Marinoscillum sp. 108: one gene and its partner. Each later gene encodes a partner of the first gene's protein in a complex. Links are inferred from orthologs where the notes say so. Each region holds a gene or a part of one and is shown on either strand. Other genes may lie near its edges.

Region 1 (4,338 bases):
CTACACCACAGAATATGGGGCTACCGAGGCATTGCAGTATCAGGCCATTCCTGTGGAGTATCATGGCTGCTCCCCTTTGAGCGAGACTGGTAACGGTAAGGTCTGGGCTACCTAAGGAAGAATTGCCGACATGGGCACCCCGGTGCCTATGTTTTTTCATAGTTTTCATGAATGTCGCATCCCAGTTTCTCTGAGATCGGAGTTAATCGTTTCATGAGATTGGCGGGGTCCGGATCACTGATCAGAAAGTATTTGTCTCCTTCTACAAGTTTCAGAAAGGCCATGTACTCATTGAATTTGGAAGTTCTCACCTGACCTGACCATGAAGTCATCCGTTGAGCCTTTTTGGTTTCATTGACAAAGATTTTCTCAACTTCCTGAAAGGATTTGGTTTTCCCATTCTTGAAGCTAAGTACCCAGCTAAATTCGGAGATGGTTTTCTGCTCAGGGTCTATTTCCAGAATGTAATAGGCAGACCACATGGCAGGGATCAGAAATGAAATAGCTATGCAGATGACAATGGCCGGAAATTCTGAGAGTCGAAGCAAAGCAAAGGCCATCGAGCCGAGCACAATGAGGGTTCCGACCATTCTGAATTGCCAGGGTAAAATGCGGCCTTGATTAATACGTATTTTGTTCACGGCGTACAAATGTGAGATGATTGGCTAAGGTCATCAATTTTTTAAAATTTATTCAAAACTCTCCGATTACTCTGGCGTTGTGTAGATATGGTGAAAGATATTCCTCTATTTCCGTTGAATTTGGTGGTATTTCCGAGGGAGGAACTCAACCTTCATATTTTCGAACCCCGGTATAAGCAACTGATCAATGACTGCCTGCTTACAAAAACTACTTTTGGTATTCCCTCCTATGTGGAGACCCGAATAGAGTACGGTACCGAAGTAAAGATCGTGGAGGTATCTAAGTTGTATAAGGATGGGCGAATGGATATTAAGACCTCCGGGCTGAGAATTTTCAAAGTGCTTGATTTTCAAAATCCATGGGATACCAAGCAATACGCCGGCGGTCCTGTGGAGTTGGTTGAGTGTATTGACGATACCGACGCCTCCAAGGCCATCAGGATAGTAGAGCTGTGCCGGGAGCTTTTTGAGTGGTTGCATATGGAGGAGGAAATCGGTTTAGGTGAAACAGCGGTGATGTATGATGTCATCCACAAAATAGGGCTGAAGCCAGAGGAGGAGTACCAATTGCTGAAGATGAGCTCTGAAAGTGAGCGGCAATCTTATGTAATCAATCACCTGGAAAACCTGATACCGGCACTGGAGAGGGCAGAGAAGGCCAAAGAAAAAATCAGAATGAACGGACACTTCAAGCACTTCGACCCGTTAAAATTCTAATCATTGTGTAATTTTCAGGGATGTTAGAGATTTCAGGATTTGGAGTTGCTCTGTTATTTATTATCGGGGGTGTAGGGTTTATCATGACCACACTGCTGGTAGGAAAAGCATTGCGCCCTGTTCGCCCCAATGTGGAGAAGGAAACCACCTACGAATCGGGGGAGGACCCCGTGAAGTCTGCGTGGAGTATTTTCAACATACGATTTTACGTAGTTGCGCTTATTTTTCTCCTTTTCGAAACCGAGTTGGTTTTTTTGTTTCCCTGGGCTACGGTATTTGCAGATCCAGAGATGAATGCTGAGACTAGCGGTCTGTGGGGCATGTTTTCCCTCATAGAGACTTTCATTTTCATAGGAATTTTGTTTTTGGGTCTGATCTATGTGTGGGCCAATGGAATGCTCGATTGGGTGAAACCAAAATCAAAAGCGGTAGAATTCAAATCGAAAATACCACTCAAGGCCTATGCGCACATCAATCAAAAAGAATATAAAGTAAGGAAGCAGGATGGGACTACTTGATCAGCAGTTTGGACAGGGGGGGATTATCGTCACCAAGGCAGATGACCTGCTCAACTGGGCACGACTTTCCAGTATATGGCCGATGGGATTTGGCCTGGCCTGCTGCGCCATAGAAATGATGGGGGCCTATGCTTCGGGTTATGATATGGATCGTTTCGGGGTGTTGCCGCGTGCTTCACCACGGCAGTCGGATGTGATGGTGGTGGCCGGTACTGTCACTTTTAAAATGGCCGACCGGGTAAGGAGACTTTATGAGCAGATGGCGGAGCCTAGATATGTGATCTCCATGGGCAGCTGTTCCAACTGTGGCGGACCTTATTGGGAGCATGGTTACCATGTAGTGAAGGGTGTGGATAAAATCATTCCTGTGGATGTGTATGTACCAGGGTGTCCTCCCAGACCAGAGGCGTTGATCGGAGGCTTTATGAAACTTCAGGAGAAGATCAGAGGGGAGTCTCTGATGAAGCCGGAAGCTTTGAAAAAATTAATGGAGAAGAGGAAGAAAGCTACTGTATCATGACCTTTCAAGAACTCAAACAACTTGTAACCGACCAGTTTCCTGAGGCCATGCTTGGTGAGGATTTGAATGCCACGCCGCAGGCCTTGCTGGTGGCACCAGAAGCCATTCATGCAGTTTGTACCTGGCTGCATGCTGGAGAGAAGACTTATTTTGATTCGCTTTCGTGCCTCACCGGACTTGACAATGGCCCTGAAGCTGGCACCATGGAGGTAATTTACAACCTGTACAGCATCCCGTATGATCTGCATCTGATGCTAAAGGTTTCTTTGGAGAGAGCTAATCCTCATATTGATACCGTATCAGATATTTGGAAAACGGCCAACTGGCACGAGCGGGAGGCCTATGACCTTTTGGGTATTCATTTTAATAATCACCCAGATTTGAGGAGAATTCTCTTACCCAAGGACTGGGAAGGCCACCCCTTGAGGAAGGATTATGAGGAACAGGAGAAGTACCATGGCATGACAGTGAAATACGACAGGAAGGAAGCGCCTAACTAGACCCTCGAAAGTAAAATAAATCACGGTTTATCATCATCATTCCAACACTCACTTGAACATTCAATACACATACCACCCGGATCATCTGAAAAACTCAGAACCGTCAGTTTACACAGCGGAGAGTCTGAAAAAAGAGGAAATGCTGATCAATCTGGGACCGCAGCACCCCTCCACTCATGGGGTGCTCAGGCTGGAGGTAATCACCGATGGTGAAATGGTGAAGGATGTGGTGCCTCACCCTGGCTACCTGCATAGATGTTTTGAAAAGCATGCTGAGTCAGTTCCCTTTAATCAGGTGATTCCCTATGTGGATCGATTGGACTATGTGGCAGCCATGAACTCAGAACATGCCTACGCCATGGGTATAGAGCGTATGCTTGGCATCTCTGAGAGAATCCCCAAACGGGTGGAATACATCAGGGTGTTGGTAGCAGAGTTAAACAGGCTTGCTTCCCATTTTGTGGCCATTGGCACCTATGGCATGGATATCGGGGCATTTACCCCTTTCCTCTGGATGATGCGCGATCGTGAGCATATTCTCAGACTTTTAGAATGGGCTTCTGGTGCCCGAATGCTCTATAATTATGTATGGATAGGTGGGTTGTTTTATGACTTGCCTGTGGGCTTCGAAGAGCGCTGCGTGAGCTTTTCAAAATACTTGAAGCCCAAACTCCGAGACCTGGAAAAGCTTTTGATCTCCAATAAGATCTTCATAGATCGTACTGCCCATGTTGGGACCCTCCCGCTTGACCTGGCCATCAACTATGGGGTGACAGGCCCAATGCTGCGTGGATCCGGCCTTAAGTTTGACCTCAGGCGGGTGGATGGATACAGTGTGTATCCCGAACTGGACTTTGAAATACCCATCGGTGAAGGACACGTGGGAGAGGTAGGTGATTGCTGGGATCGCAATTGGGTCCGCTTTCGCGAATGCGAGGAATCCCTAAAAATTATTGACCAATGTCTGACTCAATTGACCTCAGATCATAAACGCACCCGGGAGTTTGATCCACGTGAGATGGTGCCGAAGAAGATCAGGCCGAAGGCTCAGGATTTTTACATTCGTGCAGAAAATCCAAAGGGCGAGTTGGGTTTCTTTTTCCGGACTGACGGACGAAGTGACCAGGCTTTACGTTGCAAGGCGCGCTCCTGCTGCTTCACGAACCTGTCTGTGCTTCCTGAGATCAGCCGGGGTTATATGCTCGCAGACCTTATTGCCATTGTTGGCTCCCTTGATTTTGTCATGGGGGAGGTAGATAGATAATATTTTTCAGAGCTTGCAGCGTTTTTGATACAGCTTCAGTCTTAGTACCAAACCCATGTTACTATGATCTGGAAAAATCAAACATTTCAAATACTGATTGTTGGCATTTTGCTGACTTCATGCGATGCTTTTCAAGAGGATGTAGCTCCAAAAGGAGAGGATGAACTGGTGCTGACGG
Region 2 (3,152 bases), on another replicon or contig:
TACCTGATCCATATCCGAAACTTCAGCATTCGGCCATGTCAGCCCAGAGCTCAATGTCCATTTGGTCAACAACAAAAAGAAAACGGCGCATACAGTACCGCCCAGCACCACACTTCGGTGTTGGGTAAACACACCCTCATCACTTACTCGCTTGGTGAGCATAATTCCGAAAATAAGCAGTACAATGACCCCCCCGGCATAAATCATGATCTGCACCACCGCCATCAATTCCGCATGAAGCAGCACATAAGTAGCCGCCAGTCCCAACAATGAAATCACGAAAGCAAACGCCGCCCGAATGATGTTTTTGGTAAACAGGAGGTACAGGACGGGCACTACAATCATTAGTCCGAAAAACGCTGTAAATACATCACTTATCCCCATCGTCATCTTTTGGTTTCTTAGGAATCATCGGCCTGGGCTTAAACTTGGGCTTGTTCTCTGGCTTGTCAGTCTCGCCACCGGCGGCTTTGGGTTTCAATACTGGCTTCATCGCAGGTTTTTTCATGACCGGCCGAGGCTTTTCTGTCTCCGCTGGCTTAGTGGACTGCTCCTCATTAGCGGCAGGTTTTGGCTTCATGACCGGCTTTGCGCCAGCTGGTTTAGGTGCCATAGGTTTAGGGCGCATCACAGCTTTGGCTTTCACAGGCTCACGCTCAGAGTCCCCTTTCGCAGCAGCCTTGGCTGCCGCCTTTTTCTCCTCAAACTCTGCCAGTTCTTTTCGCTTCTGCGCGATCTCCGCCAGACTCATCTCAGCAAATGAGTACACATGATCATTCACATCAAACTCACTGAAATCATAAACCTTGGTCATGGTGAGACACTCCGTAGGACATACAGTCGTGCATAGGCCGCAAAAGCAGCATTTGGACATGTCTATGTCAAATTTCGCGGCGTGAATCCGTTTGGGTGTACCATCTGAGGTCATCCCAAAAGTCTCAGGAGCCAATATGGGGTCTATCTCGATACAATCTACCGGGCATACTTTGGCACACTTATCACATACAATACAGTCATCGATCTCATTATGCAGCCGATAGCGGGCATTGTCGGGCACAGGTAAAGACTCATAAGGATACTCCAGTGTCACGATCCCTTTGTCCGCATCAAAATACTTTTCATCGGCTACCCCTATGGGGGTTCTTGATTTTCTGGCATCCGCCAAATAGCCAAAAGTGAGCTTTAAGCCCTCACTCATGGTGCTAAATGCCTCTTTGATATTTTTAAAGTATCCACTCATAACATCCACAGTTTCCAAATGCCAACCACAAACAACAACAGAATAGCTGCCGGAGTTAAATATTTCCAAGATAATGACATCAACTGATCTACCCTTAGTCTGGGATAAGTCCATCGAATCATCATCTGCAGAAAAATGAAGAAAGTACCCTTACTTACCAGCCAAAATGCACCCCATACAGGGCCTGTAGTCCAGTCGGCCAGCTTTAGGACACCCATATTGGGCAAAGGTGTGTTCCAGCCACCAAAAAAAAGAATGGCCGCCAGAAAAGATACCAATAGCATCATGGCATATTCGGATAGCATGAATATACCCCAGCGAAAGCCACTATACTCAGTGTGATAGCCCCCGATCAGCTCAGACTCTGCCTCCGGCAGGTCAAAAGGCACCCTATTGGACTCCGCTAATCCTGAAATGAAAAAGATCAAAAACACTACCCACATAAAAGGCATGGTGAAGACGTTCCAGCTAAGAAAGCCACCAATACCGGTCACCTCCAAAGATGATATGCCCAGGAAGTAACGCGGAGCTTCTCCCAAAATACCCTGCTGCTGTGTAATGCTTTGGAGGTCCATGGTCTGCGCATACATCACCACAGCCAGCACCGACAGTCCGAGTGGTATCTCATAGGAAACAATCTGTGCTGCTGAGCGCATGGCGCCGTATAGGGAATACTTATTATTAGAACCCCAGCCAGCCATCAAAATCCCCAGAACATCTATGGAAACGATAGCCAGAAGGTAAAACACCCCTACCGAAAAGGCGGGAGGAAAGGCCTCAGTAGTCAAAGGGAGTGCCGCAAAACCTCCAAAAATAGAAGCAAATATGAGGATGGGCGCGAAAAGAAATAATGCTTTGTCAGCTGCCTTTGGCCGAATGTCTTCCTTCTGCAACATTTTCAACAGATCAGCTACTGTTTGAAACAAGCCCTTTGGGCCCACCTCCATCGGACCGAGGCGGTTTTGTACGAACGCAGCGATCTTGCGCTCACCGTACACGCCCACCACGACAAACCCCAATAAAAACGGCAAAAAGAATAAAAAAGTGATCATTAGCCCTAAAACATCGGTCTTTCTAAAAATGTTAGCGGCTAAGTTAAACGAAGACACTGACAAGCAGAAAAGTTTGCCTATTTCTCATCAAAGGACACCTCTCATTGGAAAATCATTAATATGAAATATGGATGTTCCTCAATCTTTGCAAGAATTAAAAAAAGAAATAAAATTATGCGATATCTTCCTTTTAAAATATAATATTCTGATTTTAATGATTAATTTTGTTCTGTTGTTATATAAAAACTGGAATTTACAGAACCATAAAACAGCAAAAATATGAAGAGGATATTAATGTTTTTTTTGGCCGTTACTGCAAGTACTGCACTACTGGCCCAGTCAGGAGATGAAGAGATGTTTCACTTCAGAGCCATGGAAGATAAACTGGATGATTCTGCCATTGATTTGGCATTCATCAGGGGTCACTTCATGGGAGAGGAAGTAGCTAAGAAACTTTACTTGCTCCGTGAGCGATACACCTGGGTAGAAGAAGAATCTTCGACCAACCCTACACCAAAAACCTATATAGATAAGCCTGCTATCTATAATTCGGTGAAGAAACTGGAGCGCTACTACAAAAAAGGAATCAAGAAAGGATATATCAAAGAGGAGATGGCCATTGCCGAGTTTCAACAAATTCTGGACATAGCCATCTTCATCAGAAACCAACAAACTGCGGAGTTTGAAGACTTATTGGGCCAACTCAAGGAAGATGAGCAAATTGTGGGGATGTACACTAAAAAAGTCCTTTTAAGCTATTAAATAAAAGATTTCTCCAATTTAGTCATGAGAGCCAGCGTTTGCGCTGGCTTTTTTATTGTCCTTTTTGGTAACTTCCGCATATTATGGCGCACCCAATT

The links. The genes of interacting proteins can lie anywhere in the genome.
Region 2: the proteins of nuoB (region 1) and GV030_RS09965 are in contact, whole or in part, in a crystal structure (PDB 6Y11), measured with the Thermus thermophilus proteins. The link is inferred for Marinoscillum sp. 108 from one-to-one orthologs. Residues at the interface, in WP_096411117.1 of Thermus thermophilus: Arg16, Glu17, Gly18, Leu24, Leu27, Val28, Trp30, Gly31, Arg32, Asn34, Ser35, Trp37, Thr54, Asp55, Ala56, Asp59, Ala61, Arg62, Phe63, Gly64, Glu66, Val67, Phe68, Arg69, Ala70, Ser71, Arg73, Gln74, Ala75, Asp76; in WP_096411122.1 of Thermus thermophilus: Arg36, Val44, Arg45, Met46, Gly47, Pro48, Asn49, Arg50, Val51, Leu57, Gln58, Ala61, Asp62, Ile64, Lys65, Ile67, Phe68, Lys69, Glu70, Ile72, Val74, Glu223, Ala224, Glu225, His233, Thr234, Glu235, Tyr236, Ser237, Trp241.

The regions. Positions count from the first base shown.
Region 1 is NZ_LR734811.1:36,586-40,923, reverse strand. Bases 751-3,629 are described here. They hold nuoB (NADH-quinone oxidoreductase subunit NuoB), read left to right. Parts: upstream 751-1,862; coding sequence 1,863-2,396; downstream 2,397-3,629. Other genes in these bases: GV030_RS15435 (NADH-quinone oxidoreductase subunit D), read left to right, coding at 2,949-3,629; GV030_RS15440 (NADH-quinone oxidoreductase subunit C), read left to right, coding at 2,393-2,896; GV030_RS15450 (NADH-quinone oxidoreductase subunit A), read left to right, coding at 1,379-1,876; GV030_RS15455 (LON peptidase substrate-binding domain-containing protein), read left to right, coding at 751-1,358. In the rest of the region: GV030_RS15465 (gluconate 2-dehydrogenase subunit 3 family protein), read left to right, coding at 1-115; GV030_RS15460 (hypothetical protein), read right to left, coding at 147-641; more of GV030_RS15455, read left to right, coding at 729-750; more of GV030_RS15435, read left to right, coding at 3,630-4,160; GV030_RS15430 (hypothetical protein), read left to right, coding at 4,224-4,338. UniProt on the Escherichia coli protein: NDH-1 shuttles electrons from NADH, via FMN and iron-sulfur (Fe-S) centers, to quinones in the respiratory chain. The immediate electron acceptor for the enzyme in this species is ubiquinone.
Region 2 is NZ_LR734808.1:2,485,297-2,488,448, forward strand. The notes cover bases 265-3,152. They hold GV030_RS09965 (complex I subunit 1 family protein), read right to left. Parts: upstream 2,293-3,152; coding sequence 1,237-2,292; downstream 265-1,236. Other genes in these bases: GV030_RS09955 (NADH-quinone oxidoreductase subunit J), read right to left, coding at 265-384; GV030_RS09960 (4Fe-4S binding protein), read right to left, coding at 371-1,240; GV030_RS09970 (hypothetical protein), read left to right, coding at 2,572-3,054; GV030_RS09975 (gluconokinase), read left to right, coding at 3,138-3,152. Also shown: more of GV030_RS09955, read right to left, coding at 1-264. UniProt on the Escherichia coli protein: NDH-1 shuttles electrons from NADH, via FMN and iron-sulfur (Fe-S) centers, to quinones in the respiratory chain. The immediate electron acceptor for the enzyme in this species is believed to be ubiquinone.